Regions from separate parts of the Shewanella sp. ZOR0012 genome, predicted to be linked through region 1. Evidence: predicted binding sites of a transcription regulator. Region 1 holds the regulator's gene; the other holds the start of a gene.
The links. The regulator LexA, encoded in region 1, represses DNA repair genes until DNA is damaged. The targets are predictions, from matches to a motif close to TACTGTATNNNNATACAGTA.
Positions count from the first base shown of each region.

Region 1 (10,972 bases):
TCACAGGATCGCCGCCGCCTGCCGCCTCGAAGAAGCTAGTACCGAAAAACTTATCGGTTAACACCATAGTGACGGCACCAGCGAGTACGGGCATAACGGCGATCAGCAAGAAGGCGGTAATCAGCCAGGTCCATACGAACAGTGGTAACTTCATCCACGTCATGCCGGGAGCGCGCAGGTTGACTATGGTTACGATCACGTTGATGGCACCCATGATCGAACTTATCCCCATGATATGGATCGAGAATACAAATAATGCTGTGCTGTCGGGGCTATAAGTGGTCGAGAGTGGTGCGTAGAAGGTCCAACCAAAGTTAGGGCCGCCGCCTTCCATAAACAATGAACTCAACAATATTGCAAAGGCGAAGGGCAGGATCCAAAAACTCCAGTTGTTCATACGTGGAAGCGCCATATCAGGCGCACCAATCATCATCGGGATCAGCCAGTTAGCTAGTCCGGTAAAGGCTGGCATCACTGCGCCGAATACCATGATTAGCCCATGCACTGTGGTCATTTGGTTGAAGAAGTTAGGCTCAACGAGTTGTAATCCGGGCTGAAAGAGTTCGGCGCGGATCACCATGGCCATCGCACCACCGGTTAAAAACATTATGAAACTAAACCATAGGTACAGGGTGCCAATGTCCTTGTGGTTAGTGGTGAGTAACCAGCGCATGATGCCTTTAGATGCACCGTGATGGTGTTCATCATGGGCGGCAATTTGATCTTGAGTCAGTGTGCTCATCTTAATCCCCTACTGTCCATGGCGTGCAATATCAGCGGGTTGCACTGTATCGCCGGTATTGTTGCCCCACGCATTGCGCTCATAGGTAATGATGGCAGCAAGTTGTTGTGGTGTGAGTTGGTTGCCAAATGCCTGCATCGCCGTGCCCGGTTTACCGTGCATCACTATATCGATGTGATTGGCGACTGGGCCTGTTGCAATAACGCTACCAGCAAGGGCGGGGAAGGCGGGAGGCATACCTGCACCCGTTAGCTGGTGGCAGGCGGCGCAAACTGTGGCATAGGTCTTTTCTCCTTCGGCCATCAGTTCATCATGGCTAAGCGTGGGAAGACTCGCGGGGTCGACACTGGCGATGGGCTCTGTCGCCGCTTTGGGCGCATCGGTGGTTGAGGGGGGCGGAGTCGTTGTTACTGGTTCGCTATTGGTGCCACCGGATTTATGGGCATCAACGTCTTTGGCTTGCACCGCATCCCCAGTGTTATTGCCCCACGCATTACGCTCATAGGTAATCACTGCGGCAATTTCTTGGGGCGTTAATTGTTTACTGAAGGCTTGCATGGCCGTACCCGTTTTACCATTGAGCACGATTTCAAGATGACCGCTCAGTGGCCCAGTAGCGATGGGGCTGCCTTTGAGATGTGGGAATACGCCTTTGAGACCTTCGCCATTAGGTTGATGGCAGGCTGCGCAGTGACCAAGGTAAACTTGCTCACCTTGAGTCATCAGCTCTTCTTTACTCAGTGTTTGTGATAAGGCGGCTTGTGCGGCTTGCGCTGCGGCATTGGCAGCTTGTTTTTGTTCTGCAACCCAAGCATCGAACTCGGCTTCGGGCAGTGCCTGAACCACTATCGGCATAAATCCATGATCTTTGCCGCAAAGTTCGGCACATTGACCACGGTAAATGCCGGGTTTATCGATACGGGTCCACGCCTCGTTGATAAACCCTGGGTTAGCATCTTTTTTCACTGCAAAATCTGGTACCCACCATGAATGGATAACATCTTCAGAAGTCATCAGAAAGCGGATTTTTCTATTTACAGGCAGGACAAGGGGCTTATCGACCTCGAGTAAGTAGTGCTCTCCCTTGGCCTCACTACCTTCGATTTGAGGTCTTGGTGTGGCGAGAATACTGTAAAACTCAATATCTTGATCGAAATAGCTGTAATGCCACTTCCATTGCGATCCTGTGACTTTTACCGTGAGATCGGCATTGCTGGGGTCTTCCATGGCAATCAGAGTTTTAGTTGCCGGAATCGCCATTAAGATCAGAATGATAAAGGGAATTATCGTCCAAGCGATCTCAACTTTTGTACTCTCATGGAAGTGTGACGCGACCGCGCCCTTGGATTTTCTGTGGTTGATCATGGCATAAATCATAACGCCAAAAACCACTAAGCCTATCGCGCAGCAGATATACAGAATCGTCATGTGCAGGTGGTATACCTTGCCACTGATTTCTGTTACGCCAGGCGTCATATTGAACCGCATGTCTGCTGCGGCCAACGGTGGGGCGAATAGCACCACGAGTAAACAATACAACCATTGCTTCACAAGACTTCTCCTCTGCTAATTGCAAATAGCAACTACAAAGAAGAGCAACACAGTAAGTCTCAACTCTATGCAAACTCTTCAGTTCCCAAAAAAGTGTTTCTGACTTCAACGTGCGTTGGCGGCTTACTTTTGATCAAGTATTGTTACTGCTGGTATTAGCCACACTGGCACATACTGCTGAATAAACCCATTATTCTCAATTTTTGTGGGCGAGCGATATTCGAAAATAACGCGATATTTCTGCCTAAACAGGCGATATATCATGTGCGCCTAAATCAAACATACTTGCTGTTTAAAAATTGATCAAGATCACTTCTTTTTCTAATTGTCTGAAAAATTGCCAAAAAAAAGCCTCACATTCACAGGTGAGGCGGCTTTCAAGGCTAAATACGGTGTGAAAAATTTTTAATGAACAGAGCTGAAAAATGCGGGTTGAGTAAATTTAGCCGATTGTGTGAGATTGGTGCTAGAAGGTTGGTCATTCGTTGAACCTTCAAGCACGATACCCATTGCACGTGCGCTCTTTGCTACAATTTGTAGGCGACGATTATCGCGAGTATCTAGGGCGTTAATCCAAGTAATCACTGCGCTAGATGTGCCACTGGTTAAGGCTTTTTCCATCGCCCAAAGGGTTTCGACCTCATCTTTTGCGTGAACCAATAGTACGCGATCCATACGCACACCTGCGTTTGCTAATAGCTGCTTGTAGCCAATACTAGGTGGGTTGATGAGCACTATCCATCTTCCCTGTTGGCTCAGTTGGGCAAGTTGTTTGCTCAGCTGTGTCAGCTCTTGGCGCCCTTGGCTCTGAGTTGGCATAGTGACTATTGATGTATGCTGCCAGTCGGTCTCTGTATCTCGAACCGTATCGAGCCATAAACCGGGGTGACGCGGGGCATTACCTAATAGTTTGTTCATAGCCAATCTCCATTGCGGATCACCCCTACGGCGAGCCCTTCAATTGTTAGACTTTGGAAACTCAAATCGACTTTAATCGGTGAATAGTCTTCATTCTCGGCATGTAGGTAGACTAAATTACCTTTTTTTTCAAAGCGTTTTACGGTTACATCATCATCAACGCGAGCAACAACAACTTGTCCATTGCGCGCTTGTTGTACTTTATGAACGGCAAGCAGGTCACCCTCAAGGATGCCGATATTCTTCATACTGTCGCCTTTTACGCGCAGCAGGAAATCGGCAGCAGGGTGGAACATGCTGGGGTCGACTTGGTAATACTGTTCGACATGCTCTTGGGCGAGAATAGGTTCACCCGCTGCCACTTGGCCAATCAGTGGCAAGCCTGTTTCGCGGTTATCTTCTTCCTCTACAGGGAGACGGATCCCGCGGGAAGTACCAGGCATGATCTCGATGCAGCCTTTTTTCGCCAATGCCTTAAGGTGTTCTTCTGCGGCATTTGCACTTTTAAAACCCAAACGGGTGGCAATTTCGGCCCGAGTGGGTGGCATGCCAGTCTCGGCAATATTACGTTTAATCAGCTCTAAAATTTCGGCTTGGCGTGGCGTCAACGGTCTCATGGTCTTTCCTGTTTTTCTATACAGTTACTGTTAGTATATACAGTATTATTGGTAGTGCAAGTATTAACCACTTTTAACTTGGTCAGCTAGATCTGCAAATAACCGTAATCGTCATCTATGGGGTGAATGCCATTTGCACGGTATCAATAAATGGTGTCGCCTAAAGTGCGTTACTAAGTCATTAAAATCAGCCGCTGAATCCTGCATCTTTAGGTTGTTTGGGTATATTCTCTAGAATCTGGTATTCTATGGGGCTAATGAACGTACTTACATTGCATAAGAATAATGCCTAAACAAGACTCTCTTTGGTTGAAATCATTACGTTGGATCCAAAAGCACTTAGTGCACACTATTGTTGTGCCACAGGATCCCTTTGCCGATCTGAATCTGGATGCCTCCAGACCGCTTGCTTATGTAATGAAAACAGAATCCCTGAGTGATATTGCTGCGTTAAGCGAGATCACCACGAAACTTGGTTTGCCAAGCCCTTACGAGCCGCTGGTGGTGAATGGCGTTGTGGCGCCACGGGTGGTATGCCTTGAAGGTCGTAAGCCTTTATTTGGTGAACGCGCCAGTAATGAGCCATTCCTCGAATGTTTTATGCGTTTGTTGGCCGTCCATAAGGAAAAGCCAGAGTTAGATATCCAGCTGGTGCCTGTGAGTCTGTATTGGGGTCGTACTCCGGGTAAAGAAGACGACACCATGAAGGCGGCAGTGCTTGAGCGCGAGAACCCTACTTGGTTACGCAAGTGTTTGATGATCTTATTCTTAGGTCGTCATAACTTTGTGCAATTTTCTAATGCGGTATCGCTGCGTTACATGGCCGACGAACATGGTACCGATATGGGCATTGCCCATAAATTGGCTCGAGTAGCGAGAGTGCATTTCCGTCGCCAACGTAAGGTGATGACGGGGCCTGTGTTGCCTAATCGTCAGGCGTTATTCCATTCCTTGCTGAAATCTGAATCCTTACGTAAGGCGATTCAGGAAGAAGCCGCGAGCAAGAAGATTTCTGAAACCCAAGCGCGTGAAACGGCAATTGAATATCTTGATGAAATTGCAGCAAATTATTCCGATAGTCTCGTACGTATTGCTGAGCGCTTTTTAACGTGGTTATGGAACAAGCTCTACAGCGGTATTAACATCAAAGGTGCTGAGCATATTCGGCAGTTACACCACGATGGTCATGAGATTGTGTATGTGCCCTGCCATCGCAGCCATATGGATTACCTGCTGTTATCTTACATTCTGTATTACCAAGGTATGGTGCCACCGCATATTGCTGCGGGTATCAACCTAAACTTCTGGCCTGCGGGGCCGCTGTTCCGCCGTGGCGGGGCTTTCTTTATTCGCCGTAGTTTTAACGGCAACAAACTCTATACGGCCGTGTTCCGTGAATACCTCGATCAGCTGTTTGCTAAGGGATATTCGGTTGAGTATTTCTCTGAAGGTGGCCGTTCTCGTACCGGTCGTCTATTGGCGCCGAAAACGGGCATGATCGCTATGACGATCAACAGTGTGTTGCGTGGTATCGAACGCCCAGTCACCTTAGTGCCTGTGTATTTAGGCTACGATCACGTGATGGAAGTGGCGACCTATCACAAAGAGCTAAGCGGTAAGAAAAAACAGAAAGAATCTGTATGGCAAGTCTTTGGTGCTATTCGTAAATTAGGTAATTTTGGCCAAGGTTATGTCAACTTTGGTGAGCCGATTACATTGCAAAATTTCTTGAATGAAACGGCACCTAACTGGCGCAGTGAAGTGGCTGATGATCCTGAGCAAAAACCGACTTGGTTAACCCCAGCGGTGAACGTGTTAGCAAATCGGGTGATGACGCGGATTAACGACGCCGCTGCCGCCAGCTCTATTACCTTGACCAGTTTAGTGTTGTTGGCGTCGGAGCAAAATGCCTTAGAGCGTTGTTTGCTCGAGCGTCAGTTAGATTTATACCTGACCCTGCTTAAGCGTGTGCCTTACACGTCGTTTACGTCGGTTGCCGAAGGTGATGGTAAGCACTTAGTACAACAAGGATTAGAGCTGAACAAGTTCTCCATCAACGCCGATCCTTTGGGTGAGATAGTGTCAATTGATGAAAAACAAGCGACGTCAATGACATACTATCGCAATAATATCATTCACTTATTTATTATTCCGTCATTAATTGCCAGCTGTTTAATCAATAATAAACAGATTTCAAGAGCGCAAATCCTTGGGATAGTGAACGACTTTTATCCGTTATTGAAGGCGGAGTTGTTTATGGGGATCAAAGATCTCCCAAGCTACGTGAATCAAGTGCTCGAGCTGTTTATTGAGCAAGGTCTAGTGCAGGAAAGCGATATGTTGTCGGTTGTGACCGAGCACACCAGCCAAATGTTATTGTTGGCTGGCAGCGTTAGTGAGACCTTGCAACGCTATGCCATTATCTTCAATCTGCTGGCCCACAGACCTAAGATGGAGCGTTCGGATCTCGAGTCTGAAAGCCATCTGCTTGCCCAACGTTTAGGGGCGCTGCATGGCATTACCGCACCAGAATTTTACGATAAGAAACTCTATAACACCTTGAGTGTTAAGCTAAAAGAGTTGGGTTATTTCTCTGGTAAGGAAGATAAATCTGATGTTGAGCGCATTCGCGATCAAGCTAATAGCTTACTCAGAGCCTCTGTAAGGCAGACGATTGTCGCCAGCGTGACCGCGGAGCATATCGCTTAATGGCTAACCATATGAATGCGGCGAAGAATAAGCCGGTGGGCAAGTCTTTGCTTGGTGGTGCCATGATTATTGCCGGTACCACAGTCGGGGCGGGGATGTTTTCTTTGCCTGTCGTGGGCGCTGGCATGTGGTTTGGTTACTCGGTACTGATGTTACTCGGTATTTGGTTTTGCATGTTGATGTCGGGACTGTTACTGCTCGAAACCAACCTGCATTTCGAGCCGGGAGCGAGTTTCGATACCCTGACCAAGGAAACTTTAGGCCAGTTTTGGCGCATCGTGAATGGGGTGTCCATTGCCTTCGTGCTCTACATCTTAACCTACGCCTACATCAGTGGCGGTGGCTCGATTGTTAACCATAGCCTCCAAGGTATGGGGATTGAGCTGCCTCAAAGTGTCGCCGGATTAGTATTTGCTGTCGTGCTCGCCTGTATCGTGTTGATCAGTACCAAGGCGGTGGATCGTATTACGACCATTATGCTCGGCGGGATGATCATCACTTTCTTCCTCGCGATTGGTAATTTGCTGATCGAAATCGATGTGACTAAGTTGCTCGAACCGGATGGAAAGCAAAGCTTTATGCCTTATCTGTGGGCGGCCTTGCCATTTGGTCTAGCCAGTTTTGGTTACCATGGAAATGTGCCGAGTTTGGTGAAGTATTATGGCAAAGATTCATCGACCATTTTCAAAGCCATTTTTGTCGGGACTTTTATCGCGCTGATCATTTATGCCTGCTGGTTAGTCGCCACTATGGGCAATATTCCCCGCAGCCAGTTTAGTGAGATTATTGCCCAGGGTGGCAATATGGGCGTGTTAGTCGGCGCCCTGTCAAAGGTAATGGAAAGCAGCTGGTTAAACAGCATGTTAACCCTGTTTGCTAATTTAGCTGTGGCGTCTTCTTTCCTCGGTGTGACTTTAGGTTTATTCGATTATTTGGCCGATTTATTCGGATTCGACGATACGCGCTCTGGCCGGATGAAAACGGCGATTGTCACCTTTGTGCCGCCCACCATATTTGGTTTGCTGTTTCCCGATGGCTTTTTAATTGCCATTGGATTTGCAGCCTTAGCGGCAACCGTGTGGGCTGTTATTGTGCCAGCGCTGATGGCCTACAAGTCGAGACAACTCTTCCCTAACCATCAAGGTTTTAGGGTCTTTGGTGGCACACCGTTAATTATCCTTGTGGTGTTGTTTGGTGTCGTGACGGGTGCTTGTCATCTACTCGCGATGGCGAATTTATTACCGCAGTTCTCCTAAGTATTTCGCTCGCAAATCAAGCCCTCAAATTGAGGGCTTTTTCTTTGTATTCATCTTTTTACCGCCAAAACTGGACAGTTGCATAAACTCCAGCTTAACTCGAACACATTATCTGTTTGATTGGAGTCTGCAATGAGGATTACTCAGTACGCACAGGGACAGGCCTGTTGGGTCGAATTGGCGAGCCATGACTGGCAGGGTGCACAGGGGTTTTACCATGCGCTGTTTGGTTGGAATGCGGTGGAAATGGCAATTCCTAATGGTCATTTCTCGCTGTTCAATCTGGAGGGGGACGATTTAGGGGCCATGTATCAAATCCCTGAGTCGGAACCACAGATCCCTAGCCATTGGCGGATTTATTTTGCGGTTAAGGATATCGAAGCGACGGTTGCCGCCATCTTGGCTGCGGGTGGGCAATTGCACATGGGACCGCATGTGGTGGGTGATGCGGGCGTGATGGCGCAGGTGAGCGATCCCGAAGGAGCACGCTTTGCCCTGTGGCAAGCTAAAAACCACTCGGGCTCACGTCGCCAAGGTGAAGAAAATACCCTGTGTTGGGTGGAGCTGGCTTGCCGTGAACCTAGCGCCGAAGCCAGTTTTTACACTCAAGTGTTTCCTTGGACCGCGCTCCCCAGTCATGTGCCCGGCATCGATTACACCGAGTGGCAAATTGACGGTCAGTCTATGGGGGGCATGATGAAAATGATGCCGGAATGGGGCGAGATCCCCGCCCATTGGATGCCTTATTTTGTGGTGGCGGATTGTGATGCTTTTGCCGCTAAGGCGCAGGGGCTGGGCGCACAGCTATGCGTGCCGCCAAGCGATATCCCTGATGTGGGACGTTTTGCGGTGATTGCTGACGCCCAAGGTGCTACTTTCGCGGTAATACACCTATCCCAAAATGAAAACCAATAAGTTAACCTGAGCAGGGATAAGTAGCGCCGCTGAATAGGCATCTTTTGGGCCTCTCTGTGTTGCTCTGTCTAACCATAGCTCGCTATGGCATACGACAGAGCGCCTTGATATGCACAAAAATCTGCGCATTCAGTCATGAGAAATTGTATTTTAAAAACAATAGTTTATGGTGTTATCTTGGTTTGTTAAATTTAGATTTTTTCGACACTCGTTACCCCAAGTTCAGGTTAAGTTAGTTTGGTTTGTCGATAGAGAGTGGGTCTGGGCAGTTAGTCTTTTTCGCCTTCGGTGCTTTAGCAAGTAGGCTCGGAATTGAGTCTGATAGCTTGATCTCTTGTGGAAGATTAATCCGGATTTCGCTTAAGAGTCCCTTGGCGCAATCAAGCGTGATCTTAGTGTGTGCACCTTTACCGAAGCTAGTATCAAAGCTTTGATTCAACTCTTGTTGTGTGACTTTTTTACCAATTCTTTCATGGATAAATTGTTGTACCCATGTCGAGGCATTGACTTCCTGCGTCAGCTGAGTCGCCAGTAAAAAATAGTCATTGGGGTCTTGATTACGACAGGTACCGTGCTTCCACCATTCATGGCGTTCTAAACAGGTGCCGTAGCGAGCACTAGGCATCACTTCTTCCAGATTCTTTTGCACAGAGGCATTGAGTGGTACTTCAGGATAATCGCAAAAGTCACTCGGTTGTTGTTTTACGCTGCTGCAAAAGCCGTAACGAGTGCCACATTGCTGGCGATTAGGCCAGAGGCCATGCAGGCTAAAGTGTTGCCATTGAGGCGCATCACTGGTTTGGCTTAAGGCGCGGCATTCTGCTTTACGACTGCCATAGAGTTCACAAAAGGTGCTTTGCCAACTTAAGGCGAGCACATGGGAGTCGTAGTTATCCTCGATTTGACACACATGGCCTTGGCGTTTCTCTGGCGTACCTCGTTCTTTTAGGCTTTCACGATTGATGGCTTTGATATCAGAGGCTGTAGTGGTTTGCGCATGCTCTTTGGTTGAGTTTGGCTGATAAGTCTCTGCCGCTGCTACATTGGTATTGTATTGTCCACAATCACCTTTAATCCAGCGTAACGGTGAACTGATGGCATTGGTGCGGACGCGAATCCAGTCAGGATTGACGCTGTTTCCTAAAATCTCCGTAACGGGATAACGCTCCCCGATATTGCTCTGCCAATCATCGGGATTGGTTTGTTTATTTTTAGACTGAAACAACTCACAGCGTTTATTGGCCACAAATTCCCCTGTGGCGGGGGCGGCATATGCGGGTGCTGCTGACATGATTAGTGCAGAGCATAAACTGAACGAAGCGAGTAAAACATGTAATCTTTTTTTAAGGAAAAGTCTTTGTGGCCATATTTGGCTGATGATTAAACAAGATGGCTTAGTCATGTGATGGCATCCTTTCTACAGCAGTGAGTCGAGTCAATTCAATTCTGTGGTGCGCTGCGTTAATGGTACATATAAGCGTTGTAAACTGAGAGGCTTATTTTATGGATCGTAAACATCAGTGTCATTAGGGTGTCATGCATTCGACTTATATTCGGGTTTTATTGCTAAAACTTTTGAATATAAAGAGGTTATTCATGCATAAGGTCATAAATTTCAATGTTGTTTTATTATCGTCTCTAGTAGTGCTATCTGGTTGTAATTCTGACTCTGATAAGACTGATCCTACACCCATTGAGCCCAGTGGGCGTTGGCTAAAAGGTGATTTACACGTTCACACTGCGGTTTCGCAGGATGCTCGTGAAACCCAGTCTGATATTCTGAAATGGGCCTTTGGTGACTTCGGTTTAGACTATGTTTCATTATCAAATCATATGCGTAACAACAGTCAAGATAATGATGATAACGACGTCGGTGGATTACTATTTTACGATGCGTTAACTCAGTATGAAATTCCCGGTTTAAAGAAGAACATGCCTAACTATGAGGGCAAGATTGCTTATTCAAGTTTTGAGTGGGATATGCCAACCCATGAGCACTTTAACATTGGTATTTTAGGTGATGAAGCCAAAGTTCTGTCTGCGGTTAAGACCTTTGAGTACAGATTTAGTAGTAAAAATGATATTACGAACTTTGATCCCAAAGATGTTGCTGCATGGACGGCTGCGGGGGATACCCGTCAAAATAAGACTCATGAGGATGCTATTGCTGCTTTGAAGTGGTTAGAGACTCATTATCCAGACAGCAGCTACGGGATGCTGAATCATCCTCGTCGTTATTTATCCAGTTATACGATTCAAGATGT
Region 1 covers NZ_JTLE01000094.1:2,993,054-3,004,025, forward strand. The annotation lists gene ctaD (cytochrome c oxidase subunit I) at 1-742, opposite strand, end outside; gene coxB (cytochrome c oxidase subunit II) at 752-2,293, opposite strand; gene L976_RS14830 (cell division inhibitor SulA) at 2,699-3,211, opposite strand; gene lexA (transcriptional repressor LexA) at 3,208-3,828, opposite strand; gene plsB (glycerol-3-phosphate 1-O-acyltransferase PlsB) at 4,114-6,537, shown strand; gene mtr (tryptophan permease) at 6,537-7,793, shown strand; gene L976_RS14850 (VOC family protein) at 7,926-8,708, shown strand; gene L976_RS14855 (ribonuclease T2) at 8,941-10,110, opposite strand; gene L976_RS14860 (hypothetical protein) at 10,305-10,972, shown strand, end outside.

Region 2 (7,370 bases), 2.8 Mb from region 1:
ATGAAACTAGGAAAAATTGTTTCTGCCGCCCTATTAGTTTTCATCAGTCACATGAGTTTTGCCGAAGAAGTGCCGCAAGAAGTCATAGATTTAACAAACACCTTAATGCCATTAGGAAGAGAGCCTGTACTTGTTACAGCAGTAAAAGCACAAAATGCTCAGGGAAAAAGTTTAGATTCCATCAAAGAACTCGACCAAAAGTGGATAGCCACTGAAGGTATCGATCCCTTTATGTCATCATTGATGAGTAATGATGCAGCCAAATTCTTAACAACCTTCGAAGCAAGTAAGCCTTATTACCAAGAAATTTTCCTAATGGATAATCAAGGGGCTAACGTCGCTATGACAGCTAAAACCTCTGACTATTGGCAGGGTGATGAAGATAAGTGGCAAAAATCCTTCGCAAATGGAAAAGGGGACAAACATATTGGCCCCGTTAAATTTGATACCAGCTCACAAGCCTATTTAGTGCAAATATCTATCCCTGTTATGGATGGTGACACTGCCATTGGCGCAATAACGATAGGGATTAACCTTGATGAATTTGGCAAGTAAGTACTAACGGCAACATTGATTTTAATACGCTACTCATCCTAGCTGATCTCAAGGAAATCATATATGCGTTGGTATAAGGATCTATCAATAAACCAAAAACTTATCTACCCGAGTCTACTACTTGCTGGGGTCGTTATTTTTGCATCTTTCACAGGGATTGTGGGCCTAAAAGCACTAAAACAAAGTGCAGATAAACTGGCATTAGAATATTTACCTAGCCAATCCCTGCTGCTACAAGCGGATAAAGAGTTATACCAAGCGCAAGTGGCAGAAAGAAGTCTAATGTTTGTTAATGTTGGAACAGACTCCTACAACCAACTTTTGAAGCAACACAACCAAAGTATTGAGCTAGTCAACCAACACTTAACACATTTTGCCAAGGTAACAACAAGCCAGCAGGCTCTAAATCAACTCACAGAGTTAACCCAAACCTTTAATGAATGGCAAAAAATAACCAATGAAATTAGTAATCAACGCACTAACAATGGCCGAAATGGTCGCACCACAGCAATAGATTTAAGCTTTGGTCAAGGTGCAACCCTCTTTGATAAGCTCCATGTACATATCAGTCATCTGACCGATGAGCTAAATAGCCATACAAAGGGTGCCGTAGAACAAGTTGAAGCTGATGCCCTAGAAGGACAAAAACTACAACTTGTCGCCCTTGCAATCAGCATTATTATTTGCGCCATCTATGTCATAGCATTACCTAAATTAATTAGTCGGCCACTCGCTGTTTTATTGGCGAAAATTCATGATATTACCGATGGTGATGGAGACTTAAGAGCAAGGATTAACTTAACCTCCAAGGATGAGCTTGGAGACTTAGCCCGTGCCTTTAATCATTTCCTGGACAATCTGCATAGTATTATTTCGCAGTTTAAAGACTCGACCGCCAGGCTTACGCTATCAGCACAAGGGCTTGCCCACGCCAGCGAAATGGCCAAGCAAACCTTAAGGACACAGGAAGAAACGACTCGGAAAGTGGCTGATGCAAGCGACCATATTGCAGCCTCTGTGCAAGAGGTTTCAAGCAGCGCTAACCATGCAGCAGAGGCGGCTAAACAGGCTGACAACTTTACCGCCACAGGCCAAGAAAAAGTACAAAACACCATAGCTGTTATCCGACAACTCGCCCAAGATGTTAGCCAAGCAGAAAACCAAATTAACAAGCTAGAGCTCGAAGGGCAGCACATAGGAAAAGTACTTGAAGTGATTCAAGCTATCGCCGAACAAACCAATTTACTTGCCCTAAATGCTGCTATTGAAGCCGCTCGTGCAGGAGAACAAGGCCGAGGTTTTGCCGTCGTGGCCGATGAAGTGCGCTCTCTCGCCTCCAAAACCCATCAATCAACGGAGGAAATAAAACTGATGATAGCGAATGTCCAAAATGGCACTCAAAGTGCCGTTGCAGCTATCAATATCGGTAATCAAAAAGCGATTGCTAGTGTGGAAGCCGCCAGCAATGCTGGAGAAGCTTTGGCTCATATTGCGGAAATGGTGAGCGAAATCAGCGAAATGAATAATCAAATCGCGCTTGCCGCGAAAGCACAGTCAATAATGGAAAACGAAAGCCATCACAATATTCAGCATATTGCAGAGCAATCAGAAGAGAGTCGACATACAACAGACGAAATCCATGCTGCAAGTATCCAACTTTCAACCATGGCCAATGAACTAACAGCCTTAGTCAGCCGCTTTAAGTTATAGCGATTGATAACGTGTAAGGGATGAGATTGATTAAATTGATAACGCGAGTTGGGTTTGCAATGGATCAACCTTCGCAATCGGTGATTTATCAGTAAGTCCCACAGCCACGCCGAGTAGCCGAATCCCCCTCCCTTCTTGCCTTGTCATTGCCTGGGATAATAATTCGTAAAACATCATCACAGACACATCATTACTGCGATGTTCAATGGTTGTTTGTTTAAAGTCACTGAATTTAAGCTTCACCACCTGCTTATGGATTTGTCGATCCTTGGCACTACGACTTAGGCGAGTTGATAACTCTTGTATTAATCCAGGCATCACTTGCTGGCACTGCTCGAGGGTATAAATATCCTGCGCCAACGTAGTTTCAACGCCGACAGATTTACGCTCGCGACTCACTGATAACCCACGCTCATCAATCCCATGGGATCTTTCAATTAATACGGCACCAAATTTGCCAAAACGAGTAATAAGGTCTTGTTTTGGATAAGTTTGTATATCTCCGCAAGTATTTAACCCCAAAGAGGAAAGTTTTTCTGCGGTGACTTTCCCCACACCGGGGATCTTGCGTAGGGATAAGGTTTTAATGAACTCAGGAACCTTGTCGGGCGAAATAACATACAAACCATTAGGTTTATTTAAGTCAGAGGCCACCTTGGCGAGGAATTTAACAGGAGCAACGCCAGCCGAAGCAGTAAGCCCTGTTTCGGCCAAAATATCATGGCGAATCGCTTCAGCAATCAGAGTTGCAGAGCCCTTAAACAGCTTGCAATCGCTAACATCTAAGTAGGCTTCATCGAGGGAGAGGGGTTCAATCAATTCAGTGTATCGAGAGAAGATAGCGCGAATTTGTTGCGATATATCCTTATAGACCTGCATTCGACCGGGGACAAGAATTAAGTCTGGGCACAGTTTAAGCGCATAAGCCGTTGCCATAGCGGAGCGCACACCAAATCGGCGCGCTTCGTAATTACAGGTGCTGATAACCCCTCGCCGCTCACGGCTCCCACCAACGGCTAACGGTTTACCACGGTATTCGGGAAAGTCTCGCATTTCCACCGCAGCAAAGTAGCAATCCATATCAACATGAATGATTTTTCGCACTAAAGGTTCCTCCAACACCCAAAATACTGTATATAAAAACAGTGATCAAGTATCTAGGACATATTTACGCAGTCGCGAAGTTCACCTATCGACTCAAGCATCCTTATCCAAGTATAACATTCCCAAAAAAACCAAAGGAGCGCTAAGGCTCCTTTGGTTTTAAAACAACAGCATTTAAATTTTAAATTGACCAATATTACGTGTCAGTTCTCGAGTTGCTTGCTCAAATCCTTGTAGACTTTGGGAGAGATCTTGGCTTGACAATAGGGATTGATCGGATAAACCACGCACGCTCACCACGTTTTGCGCCACTTCATCGGCAACCACTGCCTGCTGGCCTATCGCCACAGTAATTTCCACCGTTTGCTGCTGGATAGACGTAATCGCACTGGCGATGTCGCTGAGGGCTTGCTCGACTTGCGTGGTTAAGTCTTGCCCTACTCTTGCCTGCTCAACCCCTGATTCCATCACTTGTTCAGCCTGAAGCGCACTTTGTTGCAGAGTTTGGATAATGCCTTGAATATTGGCGGTAGAATCTTGGGTACGCAAAGCCAGCGTGCGCACTTCGTCAGCAACAACGGCGAAGCCTCGACCTTGATCACCCGCCCGCGCCGCCTCGATGGCCGCGTTCAATGCCAGCAAGTTAGTTTGGTCGGCAATATTGCGGATCACGCTCAAGACTTCACCAATTTGCTCTGAGCTGCTTCGTAGCCGCTTAATCACATTAGCCGCTTCGATGACTTGAACCGATAATGCCTTCATCCCTTCGGTCGCACGGGACACAATTTGCGTACCGTCAAGGGCCTGAGTCTGTGCCTTTTCGGCAAAATCATTTGCACGTTGAGCACTTATCGCCATTTCTTGGCTCGTCTGCGCCATTTGAGTTGCTGCCGTGGCGACAGAATCGATTTGTTGTTTTTGCGATGACACCGACGAGACAGCTAAATCACACACTTGGCGCGCATCCATCACTCCAGTGCCGACCTCTTGGGTTAAGCTACGGGTATGCAGCAACATTTGCTGAACCTTTTCAGCAAAACGATTGAAAGCATCACCCAGTTTACCTAGCTCATCTTCCCGTTCCATTAAAATGCGTTGGGATAAGTCACTGTCACCCTCGGCAATGTCTTCCATCGCATCGAGTAACTTGCTGAGCTGGCGTCTAAAGGGTAATAACATCAACCAAACAGTAATCCCCACTAACAGCATGATCCCTAATGCAACAAAACAGGCATTCCAAAAGGCTTTGGTAACAGGCGCTTCAATTACTTCATGGGGCAACATAAAGGCTAAATGCCACTTTTGCTTAGGATAATCCCCGCCTACAGTCACAAAGGTCACTCGCTGTGATACGCCATTAAAAGTAACTTCGGCAAACCCCTGAGGCTCGCGCTGCATTTGTTGCATTAATGCTGTAAAACCGGAGGTATCTTTAAATTGGCTATCAATTTGATTGGCAAGTGAGCCGGGAGGGAATTTATCCGAGAATCCTGGGAAATACACAAGCTTACCTTCATCCGTCATCAGGAAGGCTTGGCCATAGTTGCGGTATTTAATCGGTGCTAATAGGTTTTTACCAATGGTATCGATCAGAATATCCATACCACCAATGCCAATAAGTTCGCCATTAGCACTATAGACTGGGGTTTTAACCGTTGCAGAAATAGAACCATCGTTGGCATCGACCGCAGGATCGCCCACAAACAGGCCATGTTGATCAATCGCCTCCTGCCACCAAGGACGCTTATTGGTGTAATAATCAGGATCGCCATCGAAACGGCCATTAAGGTCAAAATACTCAAAGGTGTTTGCCGAACCAAAGAATACTGATTTCACATCGCTATCACGGTCGGAAAACGAGCGAAAATAACGAATAATATCTTGATATTGCTGATCCTGCGCCAGATTACTGCCTCGGGCATGATACTGACTAAACCAGTTGATAAGCCCAGGCTCGGCAAATACCGAGTGGATTACTTGCCCCTTGGCAACAAAGTAACCACTGATCTCATTGGCTTTTAAGGCTACAAGTGCCGAAATGTCGGCATCCACCTGCTTACGTGTATTATTACTTTCTTTATTCACGAGCAAAGCGGCAACTAAAGTAAGTAGTACAGCGAGGGCACCGACGATAGTTACCACTAACTGCAAACTTAGAGAACGTTTTATATATCTCATTCATCTTCCCGTCTGGTTAACCAACCACTTAACATAAAAGCCTGCAAAAACAGCTTCACACGGTAACAATTTTTACCCGCCAACAACAGCCAAAATGATGAGAAAAAACGTAAACAAGTATTTGTAAAGAATAGACATTAATGACATAACAGGAATCGCTAAACAATCCACCTCAAACAGAACATCTCATTACTACAGCTAATTTTTACAGAGTGTTAGACTAAATACTCAAAATCCCAAAACAAAGGCCAGTCATAAAATGACTGGCCTTTGTGCTTGAGCCGCGCAATCGGATATTGTTACATCTTAGTTTGCAGATAATTCGCTAAACCAATGCGGTCAATTAAACCGAGCTGTTTCTCTAACCAATACATATGGTCAGATTCGGTATCATCGAGTAGCACTTCTAAGATCTCACGGGTTTGATAATCTTTTTTCTGCTCACACAACGCAATGACTTTACGTAAATCATCGGCCACCTTGTATTCATAGGCGAGATCGTTACGCAGCATCTCTTCGACAGTCGAGCCAATGTTGAGCGCTTCCCTTGCAGCCACATTGGGCACACCTTCGAGGAATAAGATACGCTGCACCAGTTTTGCGGCATGGGCTTTCTCATCATCCGACTCATGGGCAATACGCTCATAAAGTTCGTTGAGTCCCCAATCTTCGTACATATGAGCATGGACAAAATACTGATCCATCGCCGATAACTCTCCGGTTAGGAGTCGATTTAACGCATCGATGACGTCTTTATCACCTTTCATATTCAGCTCCTATGACTCACTAATTTGCGATTGAAGATAGTTTTGAATGCCTGTTAAGCTAATCAGCTCCTGCTGTGACTCGAGCCAATCTAAATGCTCTTCTTCATCTTCAAGAATATCTTCGAGCAGATCGCGACTGACATAATCCTGCTCAACTTCGCAGAGTGTAATGGCATCCCGCAACAGCGAGAGTTGTTCCTGCACCATGGCTAAATCGCAATCGAGCATCTCTTGAGTGTGCTCGCCAATACGCAGTTTTTCGAGCTGTTGTAGATTCGGTAATCCCTCTAAAAATAATACCCGCTCAATAAGCTTATCGGCGTGTTTCATATCTTGGATGGATTTCTTGTATTCGACGTGGTTTAGCTTCTCCAGCCCCCAATGCTTGAACATTCTGGCGTGGAGAAAATATTGATTAATGGCCGTTAACTCACAGGTAAGCACCCGATTGAGTTGTCCCACCACTTTTGGATGACCTTTCATAAGTTACGATCCTTGATATGAGTGAAAGATTGATCTAAATCAAGCTTCTAGCCTAGTACAGTTTTCAAGCTAACTCAAATTTTCTTTATTTTTCACAAACTTAAAGATAAAAAGCATTCTCATTATCGCTTAGATTAGCCTGCTATCCTCCTCATAAATCAAGGATTAATTTTAACGATGCTAAATTTGAGGCAAAAAAATAGCCTCCAGAGGAGGCTATTTTAGTTGAAGCGGATAATTAAATGATCCGGTCTTTGGTTAACTTCGCTCGGCGCGCTTCTTCAGCGGCCATACGACGCTTACGCTTGTCGCAGGGATCATCACAATCGCAGGCTTTTTCAATCCCTAATACACCTAAACCGCCACAGCTTCCTTCAACGGCTTTGCGCTTGATGAGATAACCTATCGACATAAGCAAAAAGAACAGTAATAAAATCACAAATGCCGCGATAAAAGTGCTCATGTTAACTCCAACTACTTAAGGAAAGGCTTGAAGGCGTCACTGTAGTAGACTTTAAATCCTTCGCCTTGCTTTTCTATTAGCATTATCGCCAAGTGTTCTTTCTTGGCAAG
Region 2 covers NZ_JTLE01000094.1:153,426-160,795, reverse strand. The annotation lists gene L976_RS02590 (PDC sensor domain-containing protein) at 1-555, shown strand; gene L976_RS02585 (methyl-accepting chemotaxis protein) at 619-2,265, shown strand; gene dinB (DNA polymerase IV) at 2,296-3,369, opposite strand; gene L976_RS02575 (methyl-accepting chemotaxis protein) at 3,544-5,547, opposite strand; gene bfr (bacterioferritin) at 5,847-6,314, opposite strand; gene bfr (bacterioferritin) at 6,324-6,797, opposite strand; gene nqrM ((Na+)-NQR maturation NqrM) at 7,036-7,260, opposite strand; gene L976_RS02555 (FAD:protein FMN transferase) at 7,272-7,370, opposite strand, start outside.
Region 2: dinB (DNA polymerase IV) is a predicted target of LexA. The motif match lies at 3,394-3,413, and genes of this name have one in related genera.